DNA from 4 places in the Nonomuraea sp. WAC 01424 genome. Region 1 is predicted to be linked to each of the others. Evidence: riboswitches for the same ligand, from Rfam matches in the RefSeq annotation. Region 1 holds a riboswitch; each other region holds the start of a gene.
What was found. A riboswitch is a leader RNA that binds a small molecule or an ion and turns the genes downstream of it on or off. The one in region 1 is predicted to bind cyclic di-AMP.
Positions count from the first base shown of each region.

Region 2: another riboswitch for cyclic di-AMP. It lies ahead of DMB42_RS04325 (C40 family peptidase); the one in region 1 lies ahead of DMB42_RS19770 (hypothetical protein).
Region 3: another riboswitch for cyclic di-AMP. It lies ahead of DMB42_RS10310 (CHAP domain-containing protein); the one in region 1 lies ahead of DMB42_RS19770 (hypothetical protein).
Region 4: another riboswitch for cyclic di-AMP. It lies ahead of DMB42_RS23755 (C40 family peptidase); the one in region 1 lies ahead of DMB42_RS19770 (hypothetical protein).

Region 1 is NZ_QHHZ01000006.1:507,525-512,000, forward strand. It holds gene DMB42_RS19765 (zinc-binding dehydrogenase) at 1-922, shown strand, start outside; gene DMB42_RS19770 (hypothetical protein) at 930-1,883, opposite strand; cyclic di-AMP (ydaO/yuaA leader) riboswitch at 1,891-2,029, opposite strand; gene galT (galactose-1-phosphate uridylyltransferase) at 2,098-3,168, opposite strand; gene DMB42_RS19780 (DeoR/GlpR family DNA-binding transcription regulator) at 3,165-3,944, opposite strand; gene DMB42_RS56370 (50S ribosomal protein bL37) at 4,083-4,160, shown strand; gene DMB42_RS19790 (TrpB-like pyridoxal phosphate-dependent enzyme) at 4,216-4,476, opposite strand, start outside.
Region 2 is NZ_QHHZ01000001.1:907,875-912,350, reverse strand. It holds gene DMB42_RS04330 (NlpC/P60 family protein) at 1-763, shown strand, start outside; cyclic di-AMP (ydaO/yuaA leader) riboswitch at 1,102-1,265, shown strand; gene DMB42_RS04325 (C40 family peptidase) at 1,420-1,872, shown strand; gene DMB42_RS04320 (hypothetical protein) at 2,006-2,836, shown strand; gene DMB42_RS04315 (M48 family metallopeptidase) at 2,848-4,476, shown strand, end outside.
Region 3 is NZ_QHHZ01000003.1:206,752-211,227, forward strand. It holds gene DMB42_RS10290 (phosphoenolpyruvate hydrolase family protein) at 1-152, opposite strand, end outside; gene DMB42_RS10295 (Tm-1-like ATP-binding domain-containing protein) at 152-1,375, opposite strand; gene DMB42_RS10300 (nuclear transport factor 2 family protein) at 1,481-1,939, opposite strand; gene DMB42_RS10305 (TetR/AcrR family transcriptional regulator) at 2,037-2,594, shown strand; gene DMB42_RS10310 (CHAP domain-containing protein) at 2,656-3,366, opposite strand; cyclic di-AMP (ydaO/yuaA leader) riboswitch at 3,380-3,517, opposite strand; gene DMB42_RS10315 (luciferase family protein) at 3,772-4,119, opposite strand; gene DMB42_RS10320 (glycosyl hydrolase family 18 protein) at 4,362-4,476, shown strand, end outside.
Region 4 is NZ_QHHZ01000008.1:345,344-349,819, forward strand. It holds gene DMB42_RS23745 (branched-chain amino acid aminotransferase) at 1-888, opposite strand, end outside; gene DMB42_RS23750 (3-isopropylmalate dehydrogenase) at 1,076-2,122, opposite strand; cyclic di-AMP (ydaO/yuaA leader) riboswitch at 2,221-2,382, shown strand; gene DMB42_RS23755 (C40 family peptidase) at 2,414-2,959, shown strand; gene DMB42_RS23760 (NAD(P)-dependent alcohol dehydrogenase) at 2,943-3,935, opposite strand; gene DMB42_RS23765 (DUF2306 domain-containing protein) at 4,137-4,476, shown strand, end outside.

The DNA of each region.
Region 1 (4,476 bases):
ACTGATCGTCGACCGTTCCGTTCCCGGTGGCCTGCGGGTGGCCGAGGCGCCCGAGCCGGTGCCCACGCCCGGCCAGGCGCTGATCCGGGTCACGGCCACGTCGCTCAACTTCGGCGAGGTCCGGCACGGCATCGACTCGGCGCCCGAGGGCGCGGTGCTCGGCTGGGACGCCGCGGGCGTCGTCGTACGGGCGGCCGCCGACGGTTCGGGGCCCGCCGTGGGCACGTCCGTCGTGACCCTCGGCGAGAACGGCGGCTGGGCCGAGCTGCGGGCCGTCCGCACCGACTGGATCGGGGTGGTGCCGGAAGGCGCGGACCCCGGCGCGATCAGTACGATCCCCGTCGCCGGCGCCACCGCGCTGCGCGCGCTCGACCGCGTTGGGCCGCTGCTGGGCCGGCGCGTCCTGGTCACCGGCGCGACCGGCGGCGTCGGCCGCTACGCCGTGCAGCTCGCCAGGCTCGGCGGCGCGTACGTGATCGCCGCCACCGGCGACCCCGCCCGGCACGGCGACGGCCTGCGCGCGCTCGGGGCGCACGAGGTCGTCGAGAGCCCGGCCCAGAGCGGCGGGCGGCTCGACGGCGTTCTGGACATGCTCGGCGGCGCGCCGCTGGTGGAGGCGTTCGACCAGCTCGGCGAGGGCGGCCTGCTGGTCGCCGTCGGCCACTCGACCGGCGAGGGCGAGAGCTTCCCGTTCGGCGCGCTGTTCGGCGGGGCCGACCGGCACGACCGCTCGCTGGTGACGTTCCTCCTGCTGTGCTGCGACGGGCTGCACCGCGACCTGACCTGGCTGGCCGGTCAGGTCGCGGGCGGCACGCTGAGCCCGGAGATCGCCTGGCGCGGCGGCTGGGACGACGCCGCCGAGGCCGTGACCGCCCTCCTCGAACGCCGCCTGCACGGCAAGGCGGTGCTCGACCTGGCGTGAGGGCGGTCTAGTTCATCGAGATGTGCACGTGGTCGTAGTGGTTCTCGGTGACGCTGCCGCGGTCGGACATCGCGCGCCAGCCTGAGCCCTGGTTGATGCGCTGCTTCCAGATCACGTACTTGATACCGAGTTTGGCCTTGTTCTTGAGCGCCCAGTCGGCCAGGCGGTCGCCCAGGGCGTTGTTGGTCGCGTTCGGGATGGTTCCGCCGGTGCTCATCATGAAGTCGCAGGCCCGGCCGAGCGGGTGCTCGCCGCTGGAACCGGAGCGGAAGCAGCCCACCTCGTGCGGCAACGAGAAGTTCTTCTGCACCTGCGCGCGCATCAGCCGCGTGCGCGGGGTGATGTTGTCCGAGCCGGACGGCAGCTCGGGGGCCCAGCTCCCGTCGGACTTCTTGCCCGGCCCGAACGGCACGAGGTCCTGGAGCTTCTTCTTGATGTCGTCGATGACGTCCTGGGCCTCGTCGCGCTGCTCGGCCACCTCGGCCGCGTCCGCCTTCAGCCCGGTCGCCAGGGCGGCGGCGGCATCGGCGGCCTTCTTCTTCTCGTCGCGGGCCCTGGCCACGCTGTCGACGACGGCCTGCTGCTCGGAGGTGAGCTGTTCGAGCACGGCCGCGCCGCCGCCGTTCGGGGGCACCAGGAAACCCGGCAGGGAGGAGTCGCCGTTCTGGTAGCGCATCCGGGCGATCTCGGCGACCCGCTGCTCGGCCGCGGCCAGCGCCTGGTCGGCCGCGGCGACGCGCTGCTGTGCCGCCGTGGCGGCCTGTTGGGCCTTGGCCAGCTCGACCCGTTTGAGGTTGTACGCCTCGATGAGCTTGTCGACCTTGTTGTTGAGCTGCTTGAGCTGGGCCCGTAGCTCGGCCTCGGACGGCTTGGGCGCCGCCGAGGCGACGGCCGGCTGGACGAGCAGGGCGGCGGCGGTGATGAGACCGATGGCAAGACTCGCGGGGGACGAAGCCGCCACAGTGGTTGATTCCTCTCCCTCTGCCGGCCGGGTTAGCTGACGGGTTCGGGCATGGGAGTTGTCCCTACCACTGGCGCGGATTCACCCCGGATGCGATGGGTCCCCGGCTCCCGGGCAACACGCCCGGGATTAGGCGTACAACGGTCGATATGGCCGATGTCTATCGGGATAGTAGTGGTAGATCACAAGTCATGCGACTTTAAGGCGAAATCAATTAGTGATCAATTCGTGATCGCAACATGCGTGCCGCCTCCTCGGGCAGCACGTCGTTGACGAACGCCCCCATGGCCGACTCCGACCCCGCCAGGAACTTCAGCTTCCCGGGCGCGCGCCTGATGCTGAACAGCTCCAGGTGCAGGTAGGCCAGGTCGCGGCCGTACCGGACCGGCGCCTGGTGCCAGGCCGAGATGTACGGCATCGCCACCCCGAACAGCGCGTCCAGCGCCCGCAGCACCGAGGTGTACAGCGGCGCGAACGCGGCTCGCTCCTCCTCCGACAGCGCCGCGAGGTCGGGCACCTGCCGGTGCGGATACACGTGCACCTCGAACGGCCAGCGCGCGGCGGCCGGCACGAACGCCGTCCACAACTCGTTGGAGGCCACCACCCGCGTGCCGGCCGACCGCTCGGCGGCCAGCACGTCGGCGAACAGGTTGCCGCCCGTGTACCGCGAGGCGGCCCCGAGCTGGAGCTTCGTCCGTGGGGTCACGTAGGGGTAGGCGTAGATCTGCCCGTGCGGGTGCGCGAGCGTGATGCCGATCTCCTCGCCCCTGTTCTCGAAGGGGAACACCTGCTCGACGCCCTCGATGCCGGACAATTCGGCCGTGCGGTCCGCCCACGCCTCCATGACCAGCGCGACCTGGGCGTTGGAGAGCCTGGAGAAGGAGGAGGAGTGCTCGGAGGTGAAGCACACCACCTCACACCGCCCCACGCCCGGACGTACTTCACTCAGCCCGCCGACATCCCCGTAAGTCCCGAAATTTCCGGAAAAAGAGGGGAAGCGGTTCTCGAACACCACCACGTCATAGTCGTAGGACGGGATCTCCGACGCCCGCGTGTGCGACGACGGGCACAACGGGCACTCGTCGGCCGGCGGCAGGAACGTACGCGTCTGCCGGTGGCCGGCGATCGCGATCCACTCCTCGGTCAGCGGGTCGTAGCGCAGCTCCGAGGCCACCGGACGCGGGTCGAGCGCCCGCCGGTCGATCGCGCTCCGGTCGGCGTCGTCGCGCCGGTCGAAGTAGATCAGCTCTCGGCCGTCTGCCAGGTGGGTGATGGTGCGCTTCAAGGCGTGCCCTCCGCGATGATCAGTTCTCCGGCCCGTTCGGCCAGTTCGGTGCGTGCTTCCTCGGGCAGCCCCGCGTCGCTGATGACCACGTCGGCCTCGGTCAGCTCGGCGATCGTGCTGATGCCGACCGTGTTCCACTTGGTGTGGTCGGCGGGGACCACCAGCCGGTGCGCGGCGGCCACCAGCTCCCTGTCGGTCTCGGACTCCAGCAGGTTGGGCGTGGTGAACCCGGCGCGCAGGCTCATACCGTGCACCCCGAGGAAGAGCGTGTCCACGTGCAGGCGGCGGATCGCGGCCACCGCCACGGGGCCGACCAGCGCGTCGGAGGGCGTACGCACGCCGCCGGTCAGCACGACCGTGCGGTCGGCGCGCGGGTTGCGGTGGAAGACCTCGGCGACCGGGATCGAGTTGGTGATCACCGTCAGCTCGGGCACGGCGACCAGGTGATGGGCCAGCGCCCAGGTGGTGGTGCCGGCGGAGAGCGCCACGGCGGTGCCCGGCCGTACGAGGGTGGCCGCGTGCCGGGCGATGGCCTCCTTCTCCTGCTGCTGGCGGGCGGACTTGGCGGTGAAGCCCGGCTCCTCGGTCGAGCCTGGGCCGAGCGCCGTCGCGCCGCCGTGCACCTTCTCCAGCAGGCCGCGCTCGGCGAGCACTTCGAGGTCGCGGCGTATCGTCATGTCGGAGACGCCGAGCTCGCGCACGAGGTCGGCCACTCGGACGCCGCCGCTGCTGCGTACGCGTTCGAGGATCGTCTGCTGACGCTGCTGTGCGAGCACGCCCACCCCTTCCAACAGATTCCACCAAATTATGACACGGCTTTGTTGAGGAATGTTAGGTCAGGGCGTATCGCTTGTGCGACTGACGGGCAGGGGAGAGGTTGAGGGTTACGTTCCCGACCTCCGGAGGTTGAGCCCATGGCGAAACGCGCACGCAAGGGCAGGGCGCGCAAGAAGAAGAAGGCGAACCACAGGAAGCGCCCGAACGCGAACTGACCGAGGGTGGCCGCGGTACCCCCGCGGCCACCCCTTCAGGCTCTCTCAGCCTCTCTCAGCCGGGCAGTTCGCTGAGCGCCTGGTCGAGGCGTTCCTGCGGGAGCGTGTAGTCCTCCAGCTCGCCGGCCAGGTGGCGGTCGTAGGCGGCCAGGTCGAAGTGGCCGTGCCCGCACAGCGCGGTGAGGATCACCTTCTCCTCGCCGCTCTCCTTGCAGCGCAGCGCCTCGGCGATGGTCTCGGCCAGCGCGTGCGTGGGCTCCGGGGCCGGGACGATGCCCTCCGTCCGCGCGAAGCGCACACCCGCCTCGAAACACTC
Region 2 (4,476 bases), on a different contig from region 1:
CGACCGCTACAAGCAGAAGCTCCAGACGGTCGCCGAGCTGCGCGCCGAGGTCATCAGGGTGGCGGTGGACGCGTACAAGATGGGCGGGGACGTCACGTCCTGGCCCGGCATGGTCGGCGCCGACAACCCCGACCACCTGCTGTCCGGGCTGGCGATGGCAGGGCAGATCTCGCGCGAGCGGCTGGAGAAGCTGGCCGCCTTCGACCGCGAGAACAAGGGCCTCAAGGACGAGCGCGACAACGCCCAGACCGCGCTGGCGGAGGCGGACGAGGAACGGGACTCGGTCCAGAAGGAACGGGCCGAGGTGCTGAAGCTGATCGGCGAGCAGAAGAAGCTCCTGGACAAGCTGGACGCGTACAACCCCGGCAACCCCAACAGCACGGGCATCAAGTACACCGGGCCCGCCTCGGGCAGCGCGGCCGCCGTCCTGCGCTTCGCCTTCGCCCAGGTCGGCAAGCCCTACATCTACGGCGGCACGGGCCCGCGCGGGTACGACTGCTCGGGCCTGACCCAGGCCGCCTGGCACGCGGCGGGCGTCTCCCTGCCGCGTACGACGTGGCAGCAGTGGGCGTGGGGCGCCGGCCGGAAGGTCGACATCAAGGACCTCCAGCCGGGGGACCTCATCTTCAGCGAGGGCCTCGGTCACGTCAGCATCTACGCGGGCGGCGGCAAGATCGTGCACGCGCCGCAGACGGGCGACGTCGTCAAGGTCGTCCGCCTCGCCGACTACGGCCGCCCGCTCGTCGGCGCCATCCGCCCCTGAGGCCGCCCCTGGGGCCGTCCTCGGGCGTGCCCTTCGGGGCGGCTGACAGCGCTGTCGGTCAGTACGGGACGAAAGGTGCGAACGGGACGAACGGGTCCTGACAACCGGGTGCTCCAGGAAGTGTGAGAAGGGTCACATTTGAATAACGGAACCTCTTCTCCAGCAGGACTTCCGTTCTTTACTCACCCCTTTATCTGATCTTTACAACCTGACTGGGACTTTGCCCAACCTTGACCCTTCCGCGTAGCTTCTGGCGTCGCGGCGAACACGCCATGGTCGCTGTGATCAACAAAAATCCGTCGGTCGCCACCGATATCCCCATTCAGACAAACCCATCAGGCGGCGACCTGCCGAGTCCGTGCAGCCAGGAGGCACGGAGCCGGGGACCCAAAGATCCCGTTATCCCCCGGGATCAGGGGTGAATCGGCGCTTCATCGCGCCGTAGGGCGACTTCCAGGCCCGAATCCGTCAGCTAACCCGGTAGGCGTTCGTGGAAGACACGAGGAGAAATCCTGTCTACCTCCCTGCATAACCCCCGTCTGTCCCGTCTCGCCCTGAAGGGCGTCGCACTCACGATGACCGTGACGGCCGGAGGTGCGGTTCTCCATGCCGTACCGGCCGGGGCGCAGACGGCGAGCGAATCGGCGCTCACGGCGGTGTCCACCACCGCAAGGGCGGCCACCGCCAAGTCGGCGAAGACCACCAGGTCCGCCAGGTCGGCCAAGGCGGCACGAGCCGCCCGGCAGGCGTCGAAGGCCCGCAGGGCAGTCTCCGCCGCCAAGCACCAGATCGGCGACCCGTACCGGTACGGGGCCACGGGTCCTGGTGCGTTCGACTGCTCCGGTCTCGTCCAGTACGCCTGGAAGAAGGCCGGGGTGAGACTCCCTCGCGTGACGAGCAGCCAGTTCGCCCGCATCAGGCACAAGGTCTCCTGGCGCAACCTCAAGCCGGGCGACCTGATGTTCTTCAACGGGCTGGGCCACGTCGGCATGTACGTCGGCCACGGCAAGATGATCCACTCGCCGCGTACCGGCCAGCGGGTGCGCATCGACAAACTGGGCGGATGGCGGAAGTCGTCGTTCGTCGGCGCGGTGCGACCCGGCGCGTGACCACAGGCTCCTGCCCGGACCCTCCCCGGTCCGGGCGGGGGCCTGTCGCGTGTCCGGCCTCCTGGAGGACTCGTGTGCCCGGCGTCCGCGAAGGCCGGGGCGTGCGGTCGGTGGGGGCGGCTAGCATCGGGCCGTGTCCTCGCAGGTGCGTCCGTCCCCTCGCGGCGCGCGGCTGCTCCTGCCCGTCCTGTTGCTGGCGGCGCTGCTGACGGCCGCCGACGTGCCGTACGCCGCCGTCCTGCCCGCCGGGGCGCGCGGGTTGTGGGGCGAGGGAGGTCAGGTGGCCCGAGCCGGGCGTTCCGTGGTCGTCGGGCGGCACGCCGCGCCCGGACTGCTCGCCGACCTGGCCCGCCGTGCCGACCTCGCCGGCCGCCGGGTCTCGGCGGTGCTCGGCCGGCCGGTACGCCCCCTGGTCGTCGTACCGGACTCCGACGCCGAGGCGGCCGGGCTGGCCGGCACGGGACGGCTCGACGGGCTGGCCGCGGTCGCCGACGGCGGCCCGGCGATCGTCGTGCCCGGCTCCTTCGCGCGGCTCACCCCCACCGGACGCGACGTCGTGCTCACCCACGAGCTCACCCACGTCGCCGCGGGCACCGACCGCCTGCCCGTCTGGCTCTACGAGGGCTTCGCCGACTACGTGGCCTACCGCGACGCCGGGCTCCCCGTCAGGACCGCCGCCGCCGAACTGGCCGCCGAGGTGCGGGCCGGACGACTGCCGAGCGAGTTGCCCGGACCTGCGGCTTTCGCTCCGACCGCCGCGGATCCCGGACGGCTCGCGCGGGCGTACCAGGAGGCGTGGCTGGCGTGTCGATTCCTCGCGGACCGGTTCGGTGACGGGACCCTGGTACGGCTCTACCGTGATGCCCGCGTGGCCGGCGTCGATCAGGCGCTCGCATCCGTGGGGCTCACCGCCGCGACACTGGCGGCACGGTGGCGCGAGTACGTACGAGAGCAGCTCGCGTGAAGGGGAGGCAGATGAGCGAGCGGAACGACCCGCCCAGGGAGGCGGACGAGCCCGCCGCGGCGGTCGCCAGAGTGGCCGACGAGCCCGGTACGGCGGTCGAGGCGGGGCACGGCGGAGGTGTGGCCATCAGAGACGACGACGGCGCCACCACCGGCGACAACAGCCCCACCGGCCCACCAAGCTCTGCAAACGGCACCCCGGCCTCATCGGCCCAGGCGGCCTCGGTGGGCGCGGTGGGTTCGGCGGGTTCGGTGGGCTCGGCAAGCTCCGGTCCTGGTGAGCCGTCCGGTCACCCCGACGACGCGGAGGACCCCGACACCCACCCGGCCGCGGCCCCGGACGCCGACGCGGACGCCGACCCGGACGCCGAGGACCCGCGCCACCTCCCGCCCCCCACTCCTGACGACCGCCCCCACGCGGCGGCCACCCCAGGAAAGGACGCCCCGGAAAAGGGCGCCTCAGGGAAGGACACCTCGGGGAAGGGCGCCCAGGGGAAGGACGCTGAGGGGCCGGTCGGGGACGGGAAGTTGGTGGGGGCGGCGGAGCATCTGGTGGAGCGTGAGCGCCGACGCGCCGAGTCCCGCTCCAGGCGGGCGGCCGGCGCCGCCCTGGCCCTGGTCGGCGGCGTGATCCTGGCCGTGGCCGGGTTCACCACCCCCTGGCGGGTCCTGGCCGCCCCCGCACCCGCCGTGGCCCCCGACCCCGCCCGCGACTTCAGCGCCGCCCAGATCGCCAGGTCGCAGGCGTTCGACGCGGCCACCAGCCTGCCTGGCTACCTCTCGCTCGGCCTGACGGTCCTGTTCGCCGGGCTGCTGGTGCTGACGCCGTTCTCGGCGAAGGTGCTGGGTGTGCTGAGGGGCCCGTGGTGGCTGCGGGTGGTGCTCGGCGTGGTGGTGCTCACCGCGATCACCGAAGCGCTCAGGTGGCCGCTCGGCATGTGGTTCGAGACGATCATGCGCGACTACGGCCTGTCCACCCAGGACTGGGCGGGCTGGACCGCCGACCGGCTCAAGAACACCGGCGTCAGCGTGGTGCTGCTGGCGATCATGTTGCTCGCCCTCGTGGCGCTGGCGCGCAAGGTGCGGCGCTGGTGGATCCCGGCCGCCGTGGGCGCGTTCGCGCTCACCGTGGGCGTGTCGTACGTCTACCCGGTGGTGTTCGAGCCGCTGTTCAACGACTTCACCTCCATGCCGCAGGGCACGCTCCGGACGGAGCTGCTGGCCATGGCCGAACGGGACGGCGTCCCGGTCGAGGACGTGCTGGTCGCCGACGCCTCTCGGCGTACCACGGCGCTCAACGCGTACGTGTCGGGCTTCGGCGCCACGCGCCGCATCGTCGTCTACGACACGCTGCTCAAGGCGCCGGAGTCGGAGGTCGAGCTGGTGGTGGCGCACGAGCTGGGCCACGCCAAGCACGCCGACGTGCTCGACGGCACGCTGCTCGGCGGCCTGCTGGCCGGGTTCGGGGCGATCGGCCTGTTCCTGCTGGTCGGCCCGCTGCGGCGGCGTACGGGGATCGCGTCGGTGGCCGACCCGCGCGCGGTCGGCGTGCTCATGGGCGTGATGACCCTGGCCTCGCTGGTCTCCGACCCGGCCCAGAACCTGATCACGCGCCACGTGGAGGCCCGGGCCGACGTGCAC
Region 3 (4,476 bases), on a different contig from region 1:
CGGAACCGCCCGGAGTTGTAGATGATGAGCAGGTCGACCCCGCCCGCCTCGGCGGATTTGGCCGACAGCCCGGTGCCCGCGCCGCCGCCGATGATGAGCCGGCCCGCCTCCCGTTCGGCGCGCAGCCGCCGCAGTGCCTCGTCCCGATGCATCAGGCCCCCTTCTGGATCAGCCGGTGCAGCCGGGCGGCGGCGGCCACGGCGAACGTCGTGTCGTTGATGTCCTGGTCGCTCTCCACCACCTCGACGGGGCTGCCCGCGACGGCGGCGAGCACCGCGTCGAAGCAGGCCGCGTCGGCCTCGGGGTCGTGGAACGGGCCGCCCTCGACGTCGACGGCCGACACGCCGCCGCGCGGCACGAACAGCGTGACCGGCCCCGACGCGCGGGCCAGCCGCTCGCCGATCGCCCGCCCGATCTCGGCGTTCTCGGCGGGGGTGGTGCGCATGAGCGTCACGGTCGGGTTGTGCACGAGCAGCCGCCGTGACCTGAACCGTTCGGGGACGGTCTCCATCGGGCCGAAGTTGACCATGTCCACCGCGCCCAGGCTGACGACCTGCGGGATTCCGGCGTTCCCGGCGGCGGTCAGGCGGTCGGGGCCGGCCGACAACACGCCGCCCACGAGTTCGTCGGCCAGCTCGGTGGTGGTCAGGTCGAGCACCCCGGCGAAGTGGCCGCCCGCGGCCAGCGCCTCCATGGCGCGTCCGCCCGAGCCGGTGGCGCGGAAGACCAGCACCTCGTAGCCCAGGGACTCCAGCCGGGCCCGCGCGGCGTCCACGGCCGGCGTGGTGACGCCGAACATCGTGGCCGCGACCAGCGGTTTGTCCTCGCCGGCCGGCTCGGCGCGGGCGTCGTACGAGGCGGCCATCGCGCTGATCGCGGCGGCGGCGTTGGACAGGATGCGACGGGAGACGGAGTTGACGCCGGCGACGTCGACGACGCTGTACATGAGCGTCACGTCGCTCTCCCCGACGTAGGCGGAGACGTCGCCGCTGACCATGGTCGAGACCAGCAGCTTGGGCAGGCCGACGGGCAGCGCCCGCATGACCGCGGCGGCGATGGAGGAGCCGCCGCTGCCGCCGAGCGCGAGCACGCCGCTCAGGCCGCCGCGGGCGTGCAGGTCCCTGGCGATCGCGGTGGCCCCGGCCGCCATCGCGGCCAGCGCCGCGCCGCGGTCGCCCGCGCTCCTGAGCCGGTCGAGGTCGGTGCCAGCAGCCCGCGCGACGGCCTCGGCCGGGACGTCGGCGGCCAGCGCGGAGGAGCCCATCACGCCGGTGTCCATGAGGACGACGTCCTGCCCGGCCCGGGTGATCAGGTCGCGGACGAGGGTGTACTCCGCCCCCTTCGTGTCGAGGGTGCCCAGCAGCAGTACCGCCATGTCAGACCTCCTGGGATCGGCCTCTCGACCCTACCCCGGCGATCATCGCGCGAACCGGTATCCCACGCGCCCGGCTTCCTGCGATCCATCGACGCGTACGGGGAGTCAGTGGACGGGGAGCACGTCCACGCCGTGGTCCGACTCGGGGCGCGGCCCGAAGATACGGCGGTCGCCGGCCGAGATGGGGACGTCGTCGATGCTGGCCTCCCTGCGCCGCATCAGCCCCGACTCGTCGAACTCCCACTGCTCGTTGCCGTAGCTGCGCCACCATTGCCCGGCGGCGTCGCGGGACTCGTACTGGAAGCGGACGGCGATGCGGTCGCCGGTGAACGCCCAGAGCTCCTTGCGCAGGGCGTAGTCCAGCTCGCGGTCCCACTTGCGGCGCAGGAAGGCGGCGATCTCGGCGCGGCCCGTGACGAACTCGCCGCGGTTGCGCCACACCGAGTCCTCGGTGTACGCGAGCGCGACGCGGTCGGGGTCGCGGGTGTTCCAGGCGTCCTCGGCGGCCTGGACCTTGATCCGGGCGGTCTCCTCGGTGAACGGCGGAACGGGCGGGCGTGTCATGCGATGTCCTCTCATGTCGAGAGAACGGGCGTTCTCCCGGGCTGTGCGCTAGCGTAGAGAACGAGCGTTCTCCGCGGCAAGCATCTGGAGGAGTGTCATGGATCACGAGCAGCGGTTGCTGGACGCCGCGGGCGACCTCTTCTACCGCCGCGGCGTGCAGGCGGTCGGCATGGACGAGATCAGGGCCGCGTCGGGCGTCTCGCTGAAACGGCTCTACCAGTGCTTCCCGTCGAAGGAGGCCCTGGTCGAGGCGTACCTGCGGCGGCGGGACGAGCTCTGGATGGGCTCGCTCACCGCGTACGTGGCCGACGACGGCGACGGCATCCCCTCGGTGTTCCGCTGGCTGGAGCGCTGGTTCACCGAGGACGACTTCCGGGGCTGCGGGTTCGCCAACGCCTTCGCCGAACTGGGCGCCGGTTCGGCCGTGGTGCGTACGGCGGTGCGCGAGCACAAGGAGCGCCTGCGCGCCTACCTGCGCTCGCTCTCGGAGGAGGCCGGCGCGGAGGATCCCGGCCTGCTCGCCGAGCAGTTGCTCACCCTGATCGACGGCGCCACCGTCACCGCGATGATCTCCGAGGACCCGGGCGCGGCCCGGTCGGCCGCCCACGCCGCCACCGCCCTGGTCGGCCAGCACACGAAACCTCCCACCCCCTGAGCCGCTCCCGCACACGAAAAAGCGCACCCCCAAGGTGGGAGTGCGCTCTTTCGGAGTGCGATCAGGCGGCGTAGGACGGGTACCCGTAGCCGACGACCTGCGACGTCGGGCGGACTCGCTCCTCGACCTTGCCGTTGCCGGTGTTGCCCTCGATCGTGGAGATCGTGCCGTCGCCGTTGTTCTTGACGACGAAGCCGACGTGCTGGATGGCGCTCAGGTCCTTGCTGCCACCCCAGGAGAAGAAGACCACGGCGCCGGGCTTGGCCTCGGTGCCCCAGCGGTCGTTGGCGGCGAACCACTTGGCGTGGGCGACGGTGTAGGCGTCCCAGCCGATCTGCGGGGTGGCGCCGGTCTGGTTGCCGACCCAGGAGACGAACATCGAGCACCAGGCGGCGTTGACGTAGGCCTGGCGGTTGCCGCCGTCACGGGCGACGGTCTCGCCGGCGCGCTGCGAGGAGGCGTACCACTTCTGGAACTTGGTGCCGCCGCCGTTGGCGTCCTCGGTGGTGCCGACCTGGGCCTTGGCGGTGGCCAGGACCTGGGCGGCGGTGACGTTGACCTTGCCCTTGGCGCTCTCGTCGCTCACCTTGGCGACGTACGGGCGGGCGGCGGTCCCGGCGGTCCCCGCGGCGGTGGTGCCGGCGGCGGCCTGCGAGGCGGTGTCGGCGTTCACTGCGGCGTGCGTGCCGAGCACGCCGGCGACGGCGGTCGCGCCGAGGTCGAGCTTGGCGAGGTCGAGCTTGAAGGCACGGTGAAGACGGTGCTTGGCCATGAGGGATTACTCCTTGTGCTTCCGTGCCGCTTACCGGGTTAGCTGACGGGTTCGGGCGGGAAGCTGCCCTACGGCACAGCAGTGCCGATTCACCCCGATGGACACATGGGTCCCCGGTTCCGCACACAGGCGGATTCAGCGGTCTCTGGTCAGGCAAAGGGCTGACGCACGTCTTCCCGGGCCCAGGAAAGGGCCTGAAGGTATATCTGCGACGCCCGGACGCGGATTGCCCGCGCCGACTCTGTACAACATGGGGCCTGCCTGGGTAATTCCCGGGCAATGTCATCCCTACCTGGGACGACTCCCCGCTTGGGTGTGTACAACCAACGTACCCGGCGAGTAATTCCAGGGCAAACGCGGGCAATTATTTCGGCAGTCGGCAAGAGAAACGCTGCTCGCCGAATGTCAGGCCACGTGCGCCTTTATGGCGACGCTGGTGAGGGCGAGCAGCAATTCCAGATCCGGCTCGGCGTCGACCTGCACGGCGACCCAGGCGCGGTCGCGGCAGGCATGGATCTGATCGCACGCATGGAGATAGGGCTCCAGGCGTCCGATGGCGGGTGCGGTGAGGCGTACGTGGATCTCGTCCCGGCCGGCCAGGCGCAGGATCTCGGTTCCGCGTACGGTGAAGGCGACCTGTTGCCCGGTGCCGCTGAGAGCCAGCGACGGCCAGGACCGTAACTCCGCGACCGCGCGGGCCACATAGGGTCCGCGGCGCGTAGGCGTCCGCCGCCAGGCGGAGATTCCTGCCACGATCCAATGCTGGGCCACGGCTCACCCCGCCGTCAGCCCCCGTTCCTGAACCGTTATCCCCCTGTGAACGGGCGTATCCGGGCCCTGACCGGCACGGTTACGGACACCTGACCGATACGTATTGACGCTCCCGCAGGCAGAAGCTACCGTCGATTCACAACTTAAAGGAAACTTTCCTAATAGTTTCCCCAGAAGTCTCCCATCCCACTCCCCACACACCCCCCAACGGATGTCGGAGCGACATGAAACACACCATTCTGAGCAAGGTCCTGGCGGGAATGGCGGCACTTGCCCTGCCCCTCACCGCGGCCGTGGCCGCCCCACCGATCGCCTCCGCCAGTACGGTGGCCTTCGCGG
Region 4 (4,476 bases), on a different contig from region 1:
GGACTCCCACTCGTCCACCGAGATCAGCCGCTCCTCGGCCTCCAGGCCCAGGTCGTCGGCCAGTTCGAGGATCGAGTCCCGGGTGATGCCGGGCAGCAGGGTGCCGGTGAGCGCCGGGGTGACGAGCTTGTTGCCGAAGACGAAGAACAGGTTCATCCCGCCCATCTCCTCGACGTACTCGTGCTTGTGGGCGTCGAGCCAGACGACCTGGTCGCAGCCGTTCTCGACGGCCTCACGCTGGGCGACGAAGGCGGCGGCGTAGTTGCCGCCGCACTTGGCGAAGCCGGTGCCGCCGGGCGCGGCGCGGGTGTAGTCCGTCGACAACCAGACCGAGACAGGCTTGATGCCGCCGCTGAAGTACGAGGCCGCCGGCGAGGCGATGACCATGTACTTGTACGTCTTCGACGGGTAGTTGACGCCGAGCCCGGCCTGCGTGGCGATCATGAACGGGCGCAGGTAGAGGCTGTGGCCCTCGGTGGTGGGCACCCACTCCTTGTCGGCCCCGACGAGCAGCTCCAGCGACTCGACGAACGCCTCCTCGGGCAGCTCCGGCATGGCCATGCGCTCGGCCGAACGGTTGAAGCGGGCGGCGTTCGCGTACGGGCGGAAGGTCACGATCGAACCGGAGATCTGCCGGTACGCCTTCAGCCCCTCGAACAACTCCTGCGCGTAGTGGAACACCGAGGTGGCGGGGTCGAGCGTGAGCGGCCCGTACGGCAGGAGCTTGGCGTCATGCCATCCCTCGCCGTCGGTGTAGTCGATCGAGACCATGTGGTCGGTGAAGACCTGCCCGAATCCGGGGTTCGCCAGTACCTGCTCCCGCTCGGCCGCGGTGCGAGCGTTGGCGGAATGCTGCACGTCGAAGCTGAGCTTCTGAGCGATGGTCATGACGGCGGTCCTTCTCTCTACGAATCTACGATTCAAAAGCTACTGCCCGCGAGCAGTATTCGTACTTCCTATTGTCTCGTCATTTGGGATGGCAAGAGGCAGTTGGGACGATTCGACCTCGCGGACACAAAAAGCGCCTGGCAGTCCTCGTTCGGACCGCCAGGCGCGTACGGGGGCTAGGCGGGTCCTAGCCGGATACTCGCGCGGTGATGTCGTCGCCGATCTCGCCGGTCGAACGGCCGGCGCCGCCGCTCACGCGCTCGGCGATGTCGGCGGCCACGGCCTGCTCGACCTTGGCGGCCTCGGCGTGGAGGCCGAGGTGGTCGAGGAGCATGCCCACGGACAGGATCGTCGCGGTCGGGTCGGCCTTGCCCTGACCGGCGATGTCGGGCGCGCTGCCGTGGACCGGCTCGAACATGCTCGGCGTGGTGCGCTCGGGGTTGATGTTGCCGCTGGCCGCAAGGCCGATGCCGCCGGCGATCGCGGCGCCGAGGTCGGTGATGATGTCACCGAACAGGTTGTCGGTGACGATCACGTCGAAGCGCTCGGGCTGGGTGACGAAGAACATCGAGGCCGCGTCGATGTGGCTGTAGTCGGTGGTGACGTCGGGGAACTCCGCGGCCACGCGGTCGACCGTGCGCTGCCAGAGGTCGCCTGCGAAGGTGAGCACGTTGGTCTTGTGGACCAGCGTGAGCTTCTTGCGGGGCCGCGACTGGGCCTTCTGGAAGGCGAAACGCACCACGCGCTCGACGCCGTGGGCGGTGTTCAGCGACTCCTGGGTGGCGATCTCGTGCGGCGTGCCGCGCCGCATGACGCCGCCGGTGCCCGCGTAGAGGCCCTCGGTGCCCTCGCGGACGACGACCATGTCGATCTGCTCGGCGGAGGCGCCGGCCCGCGCGGTCGGGACGCCGGGGAACAGCTTGACCGGGCGCAGGTTGACGTAGTGGTCGAACTCGAACCTGAGCTTGAGCAGCAGGTCGCGCTCCAGCACGCCCGGCGGCACGCTGGGGTCGCCGACGGCGCCGAGCAGGATCGCGTCATAGCCGCGCAGCTCTTCGAGCACCGCGTCGGGCAGTGTCTCGCCCGTGCGGTGGTAGCGGGCTGCGCCCAGGTCGTAATGGGTGGGCTCGATCTTCGTGCCCACGGCCTCCAGGACCTTGAGCCCTTCGGCTACGACCTCGGCGCCGATGCCATCCCCGGGGATGACGGCCAGGCGGATGTTACGCGACTCCATGGCGGTACCCTACCGGCTCGTCTCGGCTGACGAACACATCATCTCAATGGCCGGACATTCCGTTTTGGGGGGATTGCGACCTTTTGACCGTTTCGTTAGAGTCCGACGAGCCTAATCCGCGCAGCACTGCGTGGAGCCGGGGACCCACCCCTTTTCCCCCCGGGGCGAATCGGCCTCGCTTCCCCTTCGAAGCACAGCCGTAGGGCTACTTCCAGGCCCGAGCCCGTCAGCTAACCCGGCCGGCCTCGTGGAAGGACAGTTCCCCTGTCTAGCATCGCCATCCTCCTGGCGGTGGCAGCGGGCGGCGCAGGTCTCGCGCCCGCGGCTCCCGCCGACCCCGCCCCCTCCGTCACCCTCACCGGCCCCCAGGTGAAACAGGTCCAGGAACAGCGTGTACCGAAGCCGGCCTGGAAGGTCGCCCTCGACTACGCCATGGACAAACGCGGCACCCCGTACGTATGGGGCGGCGCCAGCGAACGGGGCTACGACTGCTCGGGGCTCATGCTCCGGGCGTACGAGGACGCCGGGATCGAACTCCCCAGAACCGCCGCCGAACAGTACGGCGCCTTCTCCCGGAAAATCGTCTGGAAGGACCTCAAACCAGGCGACCTGGTGTTCTTCAGCAACCTCGGCCACGTCGGCATGATCTCCAAACCCGGTTTCATGGTCCATTCCCCGCACACCGGCGACGTGGTGAAGGAGGAACGCCTGTCGCAGTGGCGCAGGCAGGCCTTCGTCGGCGCGGTACGCCCCGACCCCAAGGGCGTCAAGCGCTGGGCGGACTACACCGCGCTCCGCAAGGCCCCCGCCCCCGCCATGCTCACAGCGACCCTGTGACGACGACCTTCCCCGGGGCGTGTCCCTCCTCCTGGTAGCGGACGGCCGCCGGGATCTCGCCGAACGGGAAGGTCCTGTCGATGACCGGGGTGATCTCGCCCCCTTCGATCAGCCCGGTCAGCGTCAGCAGGTTCGCCCTGTTGCTCCCGCAGCGGACCACGTCCGCCCTGGCGATCCGCTGCGGGACGAAGGGCGCCGACGCGAGCGCGGCGAACATGTGGCCGGCCGGCTGCACCCAGCGCCCGGCCGGCCCGCCGACCACCACGTACGCGCCCTTTCTGGTCAGGACGCGGCGGCAGTCCGACAGCCGGCGGCCGCCCGCCACGTCGACGAGCAGGTCGAAGCGCCGCCCGGACGTGGCGAAGTCCTCCTTGGTGTGGTCGATGATCTCGTCCGCGCCGATCGAGCGGACCAGGGCGGCGTTGCGCCCGCCGCACACGCCGGTCACGTGCGCGCCGAACGCCTTGGCGAGCTGCACGGCGAACGTGCCCACACCGCCGGACGCGCCGTTGACCAGCACCTTCTGGCCCGCCTGCACGCGGCCCTCGTCGCGCAGCGCGATCAGCGCCGTGTTGGCCGCCATCGGGACGGCCGCCGCCTGCTCGAACGTCAGGTTCCCCGGCTTGGGGGCCACCTCGCTCTCCCGCAGGCAGACGTACTCACCGAAGCCGCCCTGGAGGGACATCGCGTACACCTCGTCGCCGGGGCGGAACAGCGTGACGTCCTTGCCGGCCGCCTCGACCTCCCCCGCCACGTCGGCGCCGAGGACCGGGATGCGCGGCCGGCGCAACCCGACGCCGCCGCCCATGATCCGGGACAGGTACGGCTCCCCCCGCATGAAATGCCAGTCATAGGGCTGCACGGACGTGGCCCGCACCCGCACCAGCACCTCGTCGTCGCGCGGCACGGGCCGTTCGACGTCGGACAGGACGAGCTGGTCGGGTGAGCCGAACGAGCGCAGGACGTAGGCCTTCATCGTTTCTCCCTCGTACCGTGAACGGCGTGGACGTGCCGTGGACGTGCCGCCAGTGTGGGCGCGACCTGCGCGGACGCTCAACGGTCGAAAGGCGACGGCTCGATGGCCGAAAGTACGACCGCCCGGCCCGCCGATGGTGCGAACCGGCTCGGGCCGTGCGCGCGATGCCCCGGCGGGGTCGCGGCGGTCACGCTCTCAGGCATGAGATGGATCGCACCCACCGGATTGCTCGCGCTCAGCGTCGTCCCCCTCGTCGCCGGCGCGCTCCGGCTGACCGAACTGGCCTCGGGCGCCCCCGTCACGCCCGGCAACGCGCGCTTTTTCGCCATGCCCGTGCCGGTGTTGCTGCACATCCCCGCCTCGCTGGTGTTCTGCGCGCTCGGCGCGTTCCAGTTCTCGGCCGGGTTCCGGGCCCGGCGGCGAAGGTGGCACCGGGTGGCGGGGCGGGTGCTGGTGGCCTGCGGGCTGGTCGCGTCGTTGTCGGGGTTGTGGCTGACGCTCTTCTCCGACCTGCCCGCCGGTGACGGCGTGCTGCTGGCCG